DNA from 4 places in the Cupriavidus sp. MP-37 genome. Region 1 is predicted to be linked to each of the others. Evidence: predicted binding sites of a transcription regulator. Region 1 holds the regulator's gene; each other region holds the start of a gene.

The links. The regulator FNR, encoded in region 1, switches genes on or off when oxygen is low (the NO sensors DNR and NnrR bind a similar motif). The targets are predictions, from matches to a motif close to TTGATNNNNATCAA.
Region 2: LIN44_RS23560 (OmpW family protein) is a predicted target of FNR. The motif match lies at 2,404-2,417, and genes of this name have one in related genera.
Region 3: LIN44_RS24920 (type IV pili methyl-accepting chemotaxis transducer N-terminal domain-containing protein) is a predicted target of FNR. The motif match lies at 1,966-1,979, and genes of this name have one in related genera.
Region 4: LIN44_RS13170 (fatty acid desaturase) is a predicted target of FNR. The motif match lies at 2,140-2,153, and genes of this name have one in related genera.

What each region holds. Positions count from the first base shown of each region.
Region 1 is NZ_CP085344.1:1,717,502-1,721,744, forward strand. It holds gene ccoG (cytochrome c oxidase accessory protein CcoG) at 1-586, shown strand, start outside; gene LIN44_RS08055 (FixH family protein) at 630-839, shown strand; gene LIN44_RS08060 (hypothetical protein) at 836-1,081, shown strand; gene fnr (fumarate/nitrate reduction transcriptional regulator Fnr) at 1,148-1,873, opposite strand; gene LIN44_RS08070 (sulfite exporter TauE/SafE family protein) at 1,951-2,709, shown strand; gene scpB (SMC-Scp complex subunit ScpB) at 3,297-4,151, shown strand; gene rluB (23S rRNA pseudouridine(2605) synthase RluB) at 4,157-4,243, shown strand, end outside.
Region 2 is NZ_CP085345.1:1,589,407-1,593,649, forward strand. It holds gene leuA (2-isopropylmalate synthase) at 430-2,139, shown strand; gene LIN44_RS23560 (OmpW family protein) at 2,479-3,132, shown strand; gene LIN44_RS23565 (AMP nucleosidase) at 3,207-4,243, opposite strand, start outside.
Region 3 is NZ_CP085345.1:1,887,176-1,891,418, reverse strand. It holds gene LIN44_RS24930 (nitronate monooxygenase family protein) at 1-357, shown strand, start outside; gene LIN44_RS24925 (hypothetical protein) at 543-1,841, opposite strand; gene LIN44_RS24920 (type IV pili methyl-accepting chemotaxis transducer N-terminal domain-containing protein) at 2,258-4,243, shown strand, end outside.
Region 4 is NZ_CP085344.1:2,850,682-2,854,924, forward strand. It holds gene LIN44_RS13160 (adenosine deaminase) at 1-663, shown strand, start outside; gene guaD (guanine deaminase) at 740-2,062, shown strand; gene LIN44_RS13170 (fatty acid desaturase) at 2,252-3,415, shown strand; yybP-ykoY riboswitch at 3,465-3,699, shown strand; gene LIN44_RS13175 (TMEM165/GDT1 family protein) at 3,728-4,243, shown strand, end outside.

The DNA.
Region 1 (4,243 bases):
CCTGCAGTATGAGTGCATCGGCTGCGGCGCCTGCATCGACGCCTGCAACCAGGTCATGGACAAGATGGACTACCCGCGCGGGCTGATCCGGTACACCTCGGAAAACGCAATGCGCAAGGGCCTGTCCGCCGCGGCATCGCGCAAGCGCCTGCTGCGTCCGCGCGTCATCATCTACTCGGTGATCTGGGTGGCGCTGCTGGCTGGCTTCATGGCGTCGATCATGCTGCGCACGCCGCTGAAGGTAGACATCATCCGCGATCGCGGTGCGCTGGGCCGCGAGGTGGAAGGGCGCTGGATCGAGAACGTCTATCGGCTGCAACTGATCAACACCACGGAAGCGCCGATGCAGATCCGCGTGCGCGCCGACAGCGATGAACTGAAGGACCTGACGGTCGAATACGACAAGCAGGCCGAAGCGCTGGCGCCGACGTCCAACCGGCTGCTGCCGATCCGCATCCGCGTTCCCATCGAGGCCGCCAGGCAAGGCACGCACAAGATCAACGTAACGGTAACGAGCGAAGGCACGGAGCAGGGGCATGCCGAAATCCGGCAATCCACCAGCTTTATCGTGCCGCGCGATTTGTGAAGCTAGGCGACACTGGCGTAGTCGCCAGGAACAAGGGGGCAAGATGAATCAGCAAGGCAATCCGTGGTGGAAAGAACCGTGGCCGTGGCTGCTGATGGCCGGTCCGCTGGTGGCCATGGTGGCGTGCGGCGTGACGATCTGGCTGGCGTCGACGCACCCCGACATGCCGGTGCAGGGCGCGACGCGGCATGGCCTGGTGGTGGAGAAGGTGGAGGCGGTGCCGCCCAAGGCCGCGGCAGCGAGGCAGCCATGAGGTTGCGCTGGCTGATGTGGGTGCTGTGGCCGGGCTTCCTGATGGCGGGCCTGGCAACCGCGACGGTTTTTTCCGTCGTCGATCCGGGCGACCTGAAATTCTTCGGCCATCCGATCGAATCGTCGCGCGAGTCGGTCTATACCGTCGGCTTCCTGCTGGCGTGGGCGTTCTGTGCGTTGTCCAGCGGGCTGACGCTATACACCATGCCGACGCGGCTGGCCGATACCGACGAGCTGGAATAGGCAAGAAACGGGAAAGGGCCCACCGCGTTGCCGGCGCCGCTGGCGGCGCGGCAACGCCGCGGTGGGTCAGCAGGTGCGGCTGTAGAGTTGCTTGATGCCGTCGATGTCTATCAGCTTGACATGCCTTTGGCGGATCTGGATCAGCCCGGCCTCGGCAAAGCGCGAGAACAGCCGGCTGACGGTCTCGAGCTTGAGCCCGAGGTAGCTGCCGATCTCTTCGCGGCTCATGCGCATCACGAACTCGGAGGCCGAATAACCGCGCGCGGACAGCCGTTCCGACAGGTTGATCAGGAAGGCGGCCAGGCGTTCCTCGGCGCGCATCGAGCCGAGCGTGACCAGCATCAGCTGGTCGTGCGTGATTTCCTTGCCCATCAAGCGCAGGAACTGCTGCTGCAGCGAAGGCAGGTCGGCCGACAGCGATTGCAGCTCGTTCATGCGGACCACGCATACCTCGGTATCTTCGAGCGCGGTCGCATCGGACGCATGCTGCATCTCGCCCAGGCCGTCGAGGCCGACGATTTCACCGGGCAGGTGGAACCCGGTAATCTGCGAGCGTCCGTCTTCGGTGGTGACATGCGTCTTCAGGGTACCGAAGCGGATGGCGTAGACCGCAGTGAGCGGGTCGCCCATGCGGTAGAGGGTTTCCCCCTTGTGCACGCGGATGCGTTCCTGCACCAGCGTGTCGATCTTGGCGAGGTCTTGCTGCGACATGCCAACCGGAAGGCACAGCTGTCCCATCGCACAGGTGGAGCAGCGGGGCGACATCTCGGTAACGGGGATGGAAGTGAGCAATTGGAACCTGCTAGAAATGGCAGCGGGGCACGATAAGGACATTTTACCGTGCGATGTGATCCGGCAGGGAGACAGAATTGACATTTGGAGTATTGATCAGCGTTTTCCTGCTCGCTCTGCTGGGCGGGGTGCACTGCGCCGCCATGTGCGGCGGGGTGGCGCTGGCGGTGGAGCAGCGGCGCGGCACGGTAGCGTCGATCAGCCTGGTGCGCAGCCGCACCGCCTGGCTTGCCGAGCTGTTGGTGATGCACTTTGGCAGGATCACCACCTATATGCTGCTCGGTGCCGCGCTGGGCGCCGCCGGCGCCACGGCCTGGAAACAGGATTACCTGCCGGTGCAGCGCTGGCTCTTCGGGGCAGGCAGCCTGATGCTGTTGTGGTCGGGCTGGCGCTTGCTGCGCGGCAGTACCTTTACCGTGAACTGGCTGGAGCGGCTGGCGGCGCGTGCCAGCACTGCGGTGGCCGGCCGACTCGGCGGCCTGGCCCGCGCGATGCCGGCTTTCGTGCGGGCGCGCGGCGGGTTGGCCCGGCGTTATGGCGTCGGCGTGGCCTGGGGGCTGGTGCCGTGCGGCATGGTCTACGGCGCACTGACGCTGGCGCTGCTGGCGGGCAATGCGGGCTCGGGCGCGCTGGTGATGGGCGTGTTCGGGCTTGGCACGCTGCCCAACCTGCTGGTGCTGTCGGGCCTGTCGGGCTATCTCAGGCTGTGGTCGCGACGACCGGGCGTGCGCCTGGGCGCTGGCCTTGCCGTGATGGTATTCGGCGGGCTTGGCGTTGCGCGAGCGGTGCTGCTGCCACATTCGCTGGCGCAACAGGGCTTTTGCCTGGTGTTTTGATGCCGCACGGGGCTTGCTGTGGCGTTGGCACCCCGCGCAAGCAGGATGATGGTTGCAGGCGGAGGCGGGAATGCCATACAATCGCCAGCATTGCGGTATCGCGCGGAGTCAGACAGGCTGCGGTAAGCAGCGGCGAACAGCGCCTGGTGGCCTTCGTATCCGAAGGTACGCTCGGGACGCGGGAAGCGGAAGGCTTTCGATGAGCGCCAGTCCCCGCGGTCCATCCGGTTCAAAAGATCTGGTTCAAAAGTCCGGTTGGCGCTGCGGCGTGGTAGATGCCGGCCTTGCTCCCGATACCCGTATTTTCTTGCGTCCGAGGCGTTCAGTTCGCCGACTGCGATGTCCGTTTGTGCGGACGGGCGACGCAAGAGGTCCGCTGGCCGGTCCATGACGGCATGCGGACGATCTCCTGCCGGAACGACCCGGCAACTCGATGCAAAGAAAGGGAAGTGCACGGCTTGGGTACGTCAGGTATCCGGCTCGCTGCGCAATGAGATGGCGGTGGCTTTGGCACCGCTGTATCCAAAATCTCCGGTGCCCCGGATCCGTCCGGGAGCAGGTGCAAAGACAGGCTGCACACCATCAACATGAATACCCAAGAGGCGAAGATCGTCCTCGAGACGGCGCTGATCTGCGCGCAGGAACCGTTGCGCGTCAACGATCTGCGCCGCCTGTTTGACGATGACGTCGGCGCAGACACCATCCGCGTGCTGCTGGACGAACTGCGCCAGGACTGGCGCCCGCGCGGCGTGGAACTGGTGGCGCTGGCCAGCGGCTGGCGGTTCCAGAGCCGGCCCGAAATGCGGGAATACCTCGACCGCCTGAATCCGGAAAAACCGCCAAAATACTCTCGCGCGGTGATGGAGACCCTGGCGATCATCGCCTACCGCCAGCCGGTGACCCGCGGCGATATCGAGGAAATCCGCGGCGTGACGGTCAGCACGGAAGTGATCAAGAAGCTCGAGGACCGCAGCTGGATCGAGGTGATCGGCCATCGCGACGTGCCGGGCCGCCCGGCGTTGTATGCCACCACCAAGGCATTCCTGGACGACCTCGGGCTGCGCACGCTGGATGAGCTGCCCCCGCTGGAAGACGCCCAGGCGCAGGCGCAGGCCGCCTTGCTGGAGCAGCAGGCGATCAATTTCGAGGACCTGGCGGCGCACAAGCCGGCCAGCGCCGACGAGGAAGCGTTTGCCGAGCCGGCCACCCCGGCCGACGCATCGGTAACGGACGAGTCGGCGCCGGCGCGCGAAGGCGAAACCGCCGCGCTGCCAGACGGCGCCAATGGCTTTGACGCGCAGCTGCCGCCGGCGGCTGCCGAGGCGGGTTCGGACGATGCCACCGAACCGGCTGCACCTTCTCCGGACGGGGCGCGGGACCAACTGCCGGACGACGGCAACCCGCCGCACCCGAGCGAGCACGACGAGCGCGTGCCGAACTGAACAACATGCAACATCCGATAGTGAATATCTTGTCTGATTCCGTTGAGCAAGACGCCCGCCATGCGGGCGCATCCGCCGACACCGGCGCCGCA
Region 2 (4,243 bases), on a different replicon from region 1:
GCAGCTGCGTCCCAACCTTTTGGCGCAACCTGCTCCCGCCGATCCCCTGATCGGGCCACGATGGGGCGCCGCGCAGCCAGGCACGGGTGCAAACGCTTGACCGGGTCGGGACTTGTCGACTAACCTTGCCCGTTCCTATGGACTTGCGCCGCGTGCGCACTCTCCCCGAGCGGCGCCGCCCGCTCTCATTCGCCACGATGAACCGTTACACCAGCACCCCCGGCCAGGCTGCCGATGCGTCCCGCATCGCTGCCCGCGCACGCGTGCTGGCTGCCCTGGCATCGGGCCGCGCCCTGCGCGCTTCCTCGCTACTGCTAAGCCTACCGATCGGTTGCCGGGCCTAGGGCCCCGTGGCAGTTCGGCAGCCTTGCGCCACCCTTTTCCCGTTTTTCCATCTTTCATCTTCCCTTGCGAGGAAGGAGACCCCGTATGCTCGGCAATCCCGCCACCAAGTACCGCCCCGCCGCCACCGTCGACATCCCTGAGCGCAGCTGGCCTGGCCGCACCATCACGCGCGCGCCGCGCTGGATGAGCACCGACCTGCGCGACGGCAACCAGGCCCTGATCGAGCCGATGAACCCGGCGCGCAAGCTGCGCTTCTTCGAACAGCTGGTGAAGATCGGCCTGAAGGAAATCGAAGTGGCGTTCCCCGCCGCCTCGCAGACCGACTTCGACTTCGTGCGCATGCTGATCGAAGAACGGCGCATTCCCGACGACGTCACCATCGTCGTGCTGACGCAGTCGCGTGAAGACCTGATCCGCCGTACTGTCGAATCCGTGCGCGGCGCGGCACGCGCCACCGTGCACCTGTACAACCCGATCGCACCGGCCTGGCGCCGCATCGTCTTCAATGCCTCGCGCGACGAGATCAAGGAGGTCGCGGTATCGGGCACGCGCCTGATCAAGGCGCTGACCGATGCCATGCCCGAGACCGCCTGGACCTACGAGTATTCGCCCGAGACCTTCAGCCTGGCCGAGCTCGATTTCTCGCTGGAAGTGAGCGACGCGGTGTCGGCCGCGTGGCAGGCCGGACCGGGCCGCCCGATGATCCTGAACCTGCCGACCACGGTGGAATGCAGCACGCCCAACGTGTTCGCCGACCAGATCGAATGGATGCACCGCCGCCTCGCGCGGCGCGAGCACATCGCGCTGTCGGTGCACCCGCACAACGACCGCGGCACCGCGGTGGCGGCCGCCGAGCTGGCGCTGATGGCGGGCGCCGACCGCGTCGAGGGCTGCCTGTTCGGCAACGGCGAACGCACCGGCAACGTCGACCTGGTGACACTGGCGCTGAACCTCTATACGCAGGGCGTGGCGCCGCAGCTGGACTTCTCCGACATCGATTCGGTGCGCCAGTGCGTGGAGCACTGCAACCAGCTGCCGGTGCACCCGCGCCATCCGTATGTGGGCGACCTGGTGTTCACCGCGTTCTCGGGCTCGCACCAGGATGCGATCCGCAAGGGCTTTGCGCAGCAGCAGCCGGACGGCATCTGGGAAGTGCCCTACCTGCCGATCGACCCGGCCGACCTGGGCCGCAGCTACGACGCGGTGATCCGCGTCAACAGCCAGTCGGGCAAGGGCGGCATGGCGTACCTGCTGGAACAGGTGCATGGCCTCTACCTGCCGCGCCGCCTGCAGATCGAGTTCAGCCGCGCGGTGCAGGCCATGACCGACGACAGCGGGCTGGAAGCGAGCGCCGACGACCTTTATGGGCTGTTCCAGCGCGAGTACCTGGCGCGCGAAACGCCGCTGCGCTATGTCTCGCACCAGCTGGCCACGGACAGTACCGGCGCCACCCTGATCACGGTGCAGATCGAGCGCGACGGCCAGCCCTGCAGCGTGCGCGGCCGCGGCAACGGTCCCATCGACGCCTTCATCGATGCGCTGGACCTGCCGGTACGCGTGATGGACTACCACGAGCACGCGCTGACCGCCGGCGCCGATGCGCGCGCAGCTTGCTACGTGGAAGTCCGCGTGGGCGATTCGCCGACCGGGTTCGGCGCGGGCATCGACGCCAACCTCGTCACGGCGTCGCTGCGCGCGGTGCTGTCGGGCGTGAACCGGCACCTGCAGGCGGGATTCGGCGCCACGGTCCAGACCGGGTCGATCGCACCGGCCGGCGCGGCCGCCGAGGCCTGACGCCTGGCGTATCGCAAGAAAACCGGTGTGCCCCGCCCCCACGGGGCACACCCGGAAAGACGCCCTTGCGGACGCCCACGACATGCCTGGTGCCGATCCGGTGACACGCGTTGCGCGTGCTCGGATCTTTCGCACAGCGTAAGCGGCAGGATCAGGCCGCGCTACGAATCATTTCGCATGTGGTTAGAAGCGACGTCCGAAGCCGCACCGCGCGTGGCGACGCTGTCGTGCCCTCGCGACGCCGCGCGCACCATTTGGTTCCGCTTGGTTTGTGTCAAGGCCCCCTCCGGCCGGCTTCGCCACACTAGGCGCGGCTCGATAACAAACCAAGCAGACCTCATGAAAACACTGTCGAAAACACTGTCTCGTCGCACCGCCGCCTGTTCGGCCATCGCCGCCTGCGCCATGCTCGGCGCCTTCGCCACGCCCGCGGCCGCCGCGGATGACGCCCAGGGCAACTGGATGGTGCGGCTGCGCGGCACCTACCTCGACATGGCCCGCAGCTCCGATCCTGTCGGCGGCGTCGGCCGGTCGGACCGCATCACGGTCAACAACAAGTGGATCCCCGAACTCGACGTCACCTACTTCTTCACGCCGAACTTCGCCGCCGAACTGGTGCTGACGGTGCCGCAGAAGCAGAACGTCTATCTCGACGGCAACAAGATCGGCACCTTCAAGCACCTGCCGCCGACGCTGCTGATGCAGTACCACCTCATTCCCAACGGCACTTTCCGCCCGTATATCGGCGCGGGCCTGAACTTCACCCGCATCTGGGGCGAGAACATCGCCAACAACACACTGCAGCTGGATGGCTGGAGCGTGGGCCCGGCGCTGCAGATCGGCATGGACTACAAGCTGACCAGGAACTGGTTCCTGAACGCCGACATCAAGAAGATCTGGCTGTCGAGCGACGTCAAGGCGGGCGACGTCAAGGTCTCCAAGGTCAGCCTGAATCCGTGGCTGTTCAGCTTCGGGGTGGGGTATCGGTTCTGATCCCGCCACGCAATGCAAAAGGCCGGCGCCCATCGGGCGCCGGCCTTTTGCATTGCAGAGGTAAGCGGCGGACGCTACCGGAACGCCGGCTCGTCAAAGCTGCGCAGCTTGCGCGAATGCAGTTGCTCGACGCCGTTCTCGCGCAGGATGCGGATCGCCTCCAGCCCGATTGTCATGTGCTGGCTGACGCGCTGGCGATAGAACGCGTTGGCCATGCCGCGCAGCTTGAGCTCGCCATGCAGCGGCTTGTCCGAGACGCACAGCAGCGTGCCATACGGCACGCGCAGGCGGAAGCCGTTGGCGGCCACCGCCGCGCTCTCCATGTCGATGGCGATCGCGCGCGACTGGTTGAAGCGCGCATACAGCGACTTGGACTTCAGCTCCCAGTTGCGGTCGTCGGTCGACACCACCGTGCCGGTGCGCATGCGCGTCTTCATCTCGTTGCCGGACAGCCCGGTCACGCGCGCCACGGCCTCTTGCAGCGCCACCTGGATCTCGGCGATGGGCGGCACCGGCACCCAGGGCGGCAGGTCGTGGTCGAGCACGTGGTCGTCGCGCACGTAGGCGTGCGCCAGCACGTAGTCGCCGAGCTGCTGCGAGCGGCGCAGGCCGCCGCAGTGGCCGACCATCAGCCAGCAGTGCGGGCGCAGCACGGCGAGGTGGTCGGTCATGGTCTTGGCGTTGGACGGCCCCACCCCGATATTGACCAGTGTCACGCCCAGCTTGTCGCCGCGCACCAGGTGGTAGGCCGGCATCTGCGGCAGCACGCGCGGGCGCGTGGCATCGTCGGGTTCGGCCGCGCCGAGGTCCTGCACCACGTCGCCGGGCTCGACAAAGCGGGTGTAGCCGCCGCCGTCGCCGTCGCCCATCAGCGCGCGCCCCAGCGCAACGAACTCGTCGACATAGCGCTGGTAGTTGGTGAACAGCACGAAGCGCTGGAAGTGCTGCGGCGCCGTGCCGGTGTAGTGGTAGAGCCGCTGCAGCGCCAGGTCGACGCGCTCCGCCGGGAACAGCGACAGCGGCCAGGCTTCGCCCGGCACCGGTTCATAGGTGCCGTTGGCAATGCCGTCGTCGATGCGGTTCAGTTCCGGCAGCACGAACGACGCTTCCA
Region 3 (4,243 bases), on a different replicon from region 1:
ACGCTGCGCGAATTCACCAGCGTGGCCGGCCTGCCCGCGCGCGCGGTGCTGACACCGTGGCTGCAGCGCTACCTGTCGAGCGAAGCGCGCCTGCAGCGCCGCGCGCGCGTGCGCGAATGCCTGGAAGGATTCGATTGCCTGCAGGCATGCGGACTGCGCGACGGCATTGCGCGCATCGGCCAGTTCTGCATCGACCTGAAGCTGGCGCAGGCCGTGCGCGGCGACGTGGAACGCGGCCTGTTCTTCCGCGGCCGCGGCGCACTGCCGTTTGGAGAGGCCATTCGGCCGGTGGCGGAGCTGATCCACTATCTGCTGACGGGGGAGAAGCCGGCGGGGTTGGCAGCGGCGGCCCGCTGACCATCATGGCCTCGAGCCCTGCAACTCCCGCTTGTGTACTCCCTCTCCCGCTTGCGGGAGAGGGCTGGGGTGAGGGCCGGTGCTTCCACGAAGTGACGCGCGTCACTATTGCCAGCGCCCGCCCTCACCCCCGCCCCTCTCCCGCAAGCGGGAGAGGGGAGCAAACCCGCAGCAGGCAGACTTTGTCAGAAGCCTGAGCGTGGCGGCAGTCCACCGCCCTTCCTCATCCGCCGCATGCAGCGCAGCGCCGCCAGCAACTGCCAGCCCAACCACGCATTGGCAATCGCCAGCAGCACTCCACCGACGCGCGCCAGCAGCACCGGTGCCAGCGGCAGCGCCAACAACACCGCGTAGGCCGCCAGCAACAGCCACGCCTGCGCCCGCTGCCGGCCCGGCGCGATGATGGCCTGCATGGCCGGCACGCGTGCCCGTGGCGGCAGCAGCCGGCGCAGGTGCAGCCAGACCAGGAACGGCACGATCTTGCCCAGCATCGCCGTTACCGGCAGCACGCCCACGCCGACCAGCGCCATGGTGCCGGCCCACCACGCCAGCGGCAGCGCCACTTCGGGCAGCACCACCGCCACCACCCCCAGCACCGCCGCGCCCAGCATGCTGGCGCATGCGACCGGCCACAACCGCCACAGCGGATCGTGGCGTCGCCGTGCGCGCAGTGAGCCGGCCAGCCCGCATGCTCCCAATACCGCCACGAACGACAGCCACACCACCAGCGCCGCCTGCGCCAGCACCGGCTGGTCCGGCCACAGCAGCAGCGCGGTGCCGGACAACGCCAGCGGCACCCAGTGCCCCAGCGGCAGCCAGCGCGCCATGGCCGCCGGCATGCGCGGCGTCTGCCAGAACATCGGCAGCACCGTGGCCGCGACGCCGCTGACCAGCGCGGCCAGCCAGCCGCCCAGCGCCCACGCCACGTGCAGGCCAAGCACCTGCGCCACCGGCACGCGCCACAGCCCGCCGAAGCTGCCCGCCAGCGCGATCCCGGCCAGCACCGCTACCATCAGCGGCGCGCCGATGCCGGCCAGCGTGCGCGTGGTGGCGTCCACCGCGGCCACGCGCCGGCCCGCGGCGAGCAGCACCGCGCCCACCAGCAGCAGGACCGCGCCCAGCGCGGCGGCGGCCCGCATGGCCACCGGTTCGCCGCCCAGCAAGCCGAAGCCGAGCGCGGCCGCGAGCGCCGCACCGGTCGCGGCCATGAACGGCGCCAGCCGTCCGGCGCCGGGCACATCCACGCCGGCCACCACTGGCATCATCTGGAACAGCGCCCCGACCATCACCGGCAGCAGCATGCCCAGCGCCAGCGCATGCACCGCCGCCAACGCCAGCGGCGCAAAGCGGTCGGGCAGGCCCGCGGCCGGCCCCGCTGCCAGCAGCAGCCCCGCGGCCGCGCCCAGCCACGGCGCCGGCATCAGGCAACCGAACACCAGCGCAGGCCGCGGCGCGCGCGCGTAGTCGAGATCCGCGCCTTTCATGCGCGCGCCGTGGCGTGACGGTGGTGACGCATGCGTGCGCCGCTCGTGGTGGACATGGCCATCGCTCCTTTCTCAGCCGTTCTGACAAAAGGCCCGATGCTAGGCCGCCGCGCCGCGCAGGGATTTGACCAGCGCCAAGTGCGACGGCAAGTGCGACGGCAACTGCGGCGCGACCACAAATATCACGGTGTGATGAAACACGCCCTGGCACCACATGCAATGGCGCCGATGCGCCGCTGCCCGCACATACGCGTAGCAAAGCCGGGTTTCCTTGATCTTGCGCAGGGAGCCTGCCCTGTCGCGCGGGGAAAATCGCTTCCGACCCCTGCGTGACCCTGTTGCCATGGCCGTCGGGCCGCTGCCCGGCTCCCGCGACAGGCCCGCGACAGGTCCCCCTGGTAGCCCCCGATACCGCCATGCCCGATACCGATCCTCCTGCCGCCCCTGCCACGGCGGCGTCCGCGTTGCCCGCGCTGCGCCACCGTCTTTCCACGCGCATCATCTCGCTGTCGCTGGCCGTGCTGCTGGTGGTGCTGGGGATGATCTCCGGCACGCTCTGGCTGTCCTGGAAGCTGGAAGGCGCCGGCGCGGCCATCAACGATGCCGGCAGCCTGCGCATGCGCGCCAACCGCGTGGCGATCGAGCTGGCGCTGGCGCACGCGGGCCGCGCCAATGACCTGGGCACCCACATGCAGGCGCTGGACGCGACGCTGGCGCTGCTGAAGAAGGGCGACGCGGCGCGGCCGCTGTTCCTGCCGGACGAGCCCGCCATCCACACGCAACTGGACCGCGTCACCCATGACTGGCAACAACGGCTGCGGCCGCTGGCGGTGGCCGGCGCGTCGCCTGCCGCGTACATCGCCGCGCTGCCGGGTTTTGTCGCCCAGGCCGACCGCCTGGTCGGCATGATCGAACGCAACAGCGCGCGCAAGACCGACCTGCTGCGCCTGTCGCAAACCGCGCTGGCGCTGATGGCCTGCATCGGCACGGTGGCCGTGATCTACCTGCTCTACCTGTGGATCATCCTGCCGGTGCTGCGCCTGCAGGACGGCTTGCGGCGCATGGCCGGGCGGGAATTCTCGCTGCGCCTGCCGGTGGAAAGCCGCGATGAGTTCGGCTCGCTCAGCGAGGGCTTCAACCGCATGGCGGGCGAGCTGCAGGGCCTGTACCACGACCTCGAAGCGCGCGTGGCGCAGAAGACCGCCGAGCTGGAGCGCCACAACCGCGACCTGGAAACGCTGTACGAGATGGCCGCCTTCCTGAACCAGGCCGCCGACGCCGAGGCCATGGCGCAAGGCTTCCTGGCGCGGGTGATGCGCCAGTTCGACGCCGACGGCGGCAGCGTGCGCGTGCTCGACAGCCGCCACGGCCGGATGCACCTGCTGGCGGCCGCCGGCCTGCCCGCGGCGCTGGCCGAGGCCGACTCCTGCGCGTCGGCCAGCGGCTGCCATTGCGGCGATGCCACGCGCGCGCCGGTGATCGCCATCGTCGACCTGCGCGGCGCGCATGCGGGCGCGGCCGACGAGACGCCGTGCGGCCGCGATGGCTTCCAGTCGCTGGCGGCGTTCCGCATTGCCAGCCAGCGCGGCGCCACCGGCATGTTCGCGCTGCACTTCCGCGCGCCGCGCAAGCTGCCGCCGTCGGACCGGCAATTGCTGCAGACGCTGGCGCAGCACCTGGGCACCGCGCTGGAACACCTGCGCCTGTCCGCCACGGCGCGCCAGCTGGCGGTGGTGGAAGAGCGCAACCTGGTGGCGCAGGGGCTGCACGACAGCATCGCCCAGGGGCTGAACTACCTGAACCTGCAGGTGCAGCTGCTCGACGACGCGGTCGCGCGCGATGACCTGGCCGAGACCCGCGAACTGGTACCGATGCTGCGCCATGGGGTGGAAGAGAGCTACCAGGACGTGCGCGAGCTGCTCAACAACTTCCGCTCGCGCCTGGGCACCGGCGAGCTGCGCCCGGCGGTGGAAGAGACCGTCGAGCGCTTCCGCCGGCAATGCCGCACCGAGGCCACGCTGGCCATCGACGAACGCGGCGGCGCCTGGCCGCTGTCGCCCGAGCAACAGCTGCAGGTGCTGTTCATCCTGCAGGAGGCGCTCTCCAACGTACGCAAGCACGCGCTGGCGGCGCACGTGGCGGTGGCGCTCAGCCATGGCCGCGACTTCCGCCTGGTGGTGCAGGACGACGGCGAGGGCTTCGATCCCGACGAACTGGCTACCCGCGCCGATGCCCATATCGGCCTGCGCATCATGCGCGAGCGCGCCGCGCGGCTGGGGGCGCAGCTGCACGTGCAGGCCAGCCCCGGCCGCGGCGTGCGCATCGAACTGGTGCTGCCCGCCGGCAGCCACGGCGCCGCCCGGCGCGACCGCAGCGCCAATCCCATCACCAGCGTGGCCAGC
Region 4 (4,243 bases), 1.1 Mb from region 1:
GAGTACGACTTCTCGAGCAGCCTGATCCTGTGCTTCCTGCGCCATCTGTCGGAGGAAGACGCGTTCGCCACGCTGGAAGCGGCGCTGCCCTACCGCGACCGCTTCGTCGGCGTCGGGCTCGATTCGTCGGAAAAAGGCAACCCGCCCGAGAAATTCGCGCGCGTGTTCGCCCGGGCGCGCGAGCTCGGCCTGCACCTGGTGGCCCACGCGGGCGAGGAAGGCCCGGCGCAGTATGTGACCGATGCGCTCGACCTCCTGAAGGCCGAGCGCATCGACCACGGCGTGCGCGCCATCGACGATCCCGCGCTGGTCGAGCGCCTGGCGCGCGAGCGCGTGGCGCTGACGGTGTGCCCGCTGTCGAACGTCAAGCTCAAGGTCTACCCCGACCTGCGCGACCACCCGCTCAAGCGCATGCTCGATGCGGGCGTGGCGATCACCCTGCATTCGGACGACCCGGCCTACTTCGGCGGTTATATGAATGCGAACTGGGAAGCCACCTTCGACGCGCTGCCGCTGGACGCGGCCGACGCGCACAAGCTCGCCCGCAACAGTTTTGAAGCGGCCTTCCTGCCTGCCATGCAGAAGGCCGAGTTCCTGGCGGAAGTCGACCACTTCTGGTCCGCCCCGCCCAAGTCCCCGCCCGCGACGGCCCCCGCGGCCTGAGCACGGCGCACGCCAATAACCCGGCCTGCTGCTCGCACCACGCGGTGCCGCGCGGGCCGGCCACGAGAGACAAACCATGACGACCCACCCCACCACTGACTCCCGTACCCGTGCCATTCGCGGCCGCGTGCTGCATTTCCTGCGCGACCCGCAATTCCATGAGGACGCGTATCAGTATTGGGACGACGGGGTGCTGATCGTCACCGACGGGCGCATCGCCGCCGCCGGCGACTACGCGCAGCTGGCGGCGCGCATCCCGGCCGGCGCCGAGGTCGTCGACCACCGCGGCAAGCTGATCGTGCCCGGCTTTATCGACACCCACGTGCACTTCCCGCAGACCGATATGATCGCGTCGCCGTCGCCGGGCCTGCTGCACTGGCTCGACACCTACACCTTCCCCGAAGAGCGCCGCTTCGCCGATCCCGACTACGCGCGCGGCGTGGCCGGCTTCTTCACCGAGGAACTGCTGCGCAACGGCACCACCAGCGCGGTGGTCTGGAGCACGGTGCACAAGGCCTCGGCCGACGCGCTCTTCGCCGAAAGCGAGGCGCGCAACCTGCGCATGGTCACCGGCAAGGTGATGATGGACCGCAACTGTCCCGAATTCCTGCGCGACACCGCCGAAAGCGGCGCCCGGGATTCGGCCGACCTGCTGTCGCGCTGGCATAACAAGGGACGCCTGTCGTACGCGATCACGCCGCGCTTCGCCCCGACCTCGACCGAGGCGCAGCTGGCCGCCTGCGGCGAGCTGGCGCGCGCCTATCCGGACGCCTTTATCCAGACCCACGTGGCGGAGAACCGCGACGAGGTCAAATGGGTGGCCGAGCTGTTCCCGGACGCGCGCAGCTACCTCGACGTCTACGACCGCTACGGCCTGCTGCGCCCGGGCGCAATGTACGGCCACGCCATCTACCTGGACCAGGACGACCGCCGCCGGCTGGCCGACAGCGGCGCCGCGGTGGCGCACTGCCCGACTTCCAACCTGTTCCTGGGCAGCGGCTTCTATGACTTCCACCAGTCCGATGCCAACCGCCTGAACGTGACGCTGGCCACCGACGTGGGCGGCGGCACCTCGTTCTCGATGTTGCGCACCATGAACGCCGCACACAAGGTGGCGCGCATGGGCGGCTACTACCTGACCGCGCTGCGCATGTTCTACCTGGCTACCCGCGCCGCGGCGGAGGCGCTGGGCTGGACCGGCCGCGTCGGCAGCTTCAGCGAAGGCTGCGAGGCCGACTTCATCGTGCTCGATCCGAAGGCCACGCCGCTGATCGCACGTCGCAGCAACCGCTCGGAAACGCTGGAAGAAGAGCTGTTCGCCTTTGCCATGCTGGGCGACGACCGCGTCATCGACAGCGTCTACGTGATGGGCGAGGCGGCAAGCGTCCCGGCCGTCTGATCCGCCACACGCCTTCACCCCGTTGCCCGCCGCGCTGCGGCGGGCACTTCCCTTACCGCTTCCGCCATCCCACCGGCTTGACGACCGTCAAGACTGCCCTCGACAAAGCCTTCTAACCTTGCGGTTCCGCCGCGGCCCGTCTGTCTTGCCGCGCACCCATACCCATCGACCGCAATCAGAAGGTTCTGCATGACCGCCTCTCACACCGCAGATTCCCCCGCCGCGCATGCCGCCCCGCCGGCCCGCGCGCGCCCCCAGGCCCCGCATGACGCGCCCCTGCCTGAACCGATCGCAGCGGATGCGCCGCTGCCCTCGCGCAAGATCATCCGCGGCTGGCTGATCCCGCTCGGCCAGCGCAGCACGCCGCGCGCGCTGATGCTGTTCGCCTTCGATTACCTGCTGTTCGGCGCCGTGCTGGCCGGCGTGGTGCTGGCGCCGCACTGGGCCGCCAAGCTGGCGCTGGGCGTGCTGGCGGGGCTGGTGATCGCACGCCTGTTTATCATCGGCCACGACGCCTGCCACCAGAGCCTGACCCCGCGCCGCGGCCTGAACAAGTGGCTGGGCCGGCTGACCTTCCTGCCGTCGCTGACGCCGTACAGCCTGTGGGAAGTCGGCCACAACGTGGTCCACCATGGCTACACCAACCTGAAGGGCTTCGACTTCGTCTGGGCGCCCTATTCGCTCGAAGAATTCAACGCGTTGCCGCGCTGGCGCCGCGTGATGGAGCGCATCTACCGCACCGGCTTCGGGCCGGGGCTGTATTACCTGGTCGAGATCTGGTGGTGCAAGCTGTTCTTCCCCAACAAGCGCCAGATGGCCACGCGCCGTCCGATCTTTACCGGCGACTGCGTGCTGGTGGCCGCGTTCGGGCTGGCATGGATCGGCGCGCTGGCGGCGCTGGCGCTGGCCACGCAGCAGTCCGTGTGGATGCTGATCGGCGCCGGCTTCGTGCTGCCCTTCCTGGTGTGGAACGTCACCGTCGGCTTCGTGCTGTACGTGCACCACACCCACACCAGTGTCGCCTGGTACGACACCAAGACGATGTGGGCCCGGGCCCAGCCGTTCGTCTCGACCACCGTGCACCTGCGCTTCCGCCACGGCATCGGCGCGGCGCTGCACCACATCATGGAACACACCGCGCACCACGTCGACATGAGCGTGCCGCTGTATCGCCTCAAGCGCGCGCAGGCACTGCTGGAACACGCGCTGCCGGGCCGCATCATCATCGAGAACTTCTCGTGGCGCTGGTATTTCGACACCGCGCGCCGCTGCAAGCTCTACGACTTCAAGGCGCTGTGCTGGACCGATTTCCGCGGCCGCCAGACCAGCGACAACGCGCCGGTACCGGCCTGATCGCGGTGCCGACCGCGGCGGTGGTGGACGATCCACCGCCGCCGCGGTTATAATCGCCGCTTCCATTGGGGAGTAGCCGCCCTGCTCTCACCGCGCCGCGCTATGCGGACTCCGGGGGACAGGGGCGTACGTCAACAGACTTGACCGCTTGCGGTTATGGCGTGCGCAGCTCCGGACCCGCCTGGCCTGCTGGCCCAGGCAGCGTCCCTGCCTGGCGAGACCGATGACCATCCCTTTCTGGCCGGGCCGGGAAAGGGTTGCGTCATTGGCATCTCGCGATGCATTGCGGCCCGGTTACCCCACAAGACCAATATGGAAGCCTTCCTCGTCTCCACAGGCATCGTCGCCCTCGCAGAAATGGGCGACAAGACGCAATTGCTGTCGCTGGTACTGGCCGCGCGCTACCGCAAGCCGGTGCCCATCATCCTCGGCATCCTGATCGCCACGCTGTTCAACCACGGCTTTGCCGGCGCGCTCGGCGGCTGGATCACGCACGTGGTCGGCGAGAGCCTGCTGCGCTGGATCCTGGGCCTCGGCTTTATCGCGATGGCCGCATGGATGCTGATCCCCGACAAGCTCGACGACGCCGAGCAGGCGCGGCCCGTCAAGGGCTTTATCGGCATCCTCGGCACCACGCTGGTCGCCTTCTTCTTTGCCGAGATGGGGGACAAGACCCAGATTGCCACGGTGGCGCTGGCGGCGCGCTTCAGTGATGCCGTGCTGGCGGTGGTCATGGGCACGACCTTCGGCATGATGATCGCCAATGCGCCGGCTGTCTTGCTGGGCGACAGGTTTGCCAACAAGATGCCGATCGGGCTGGTGCACAAG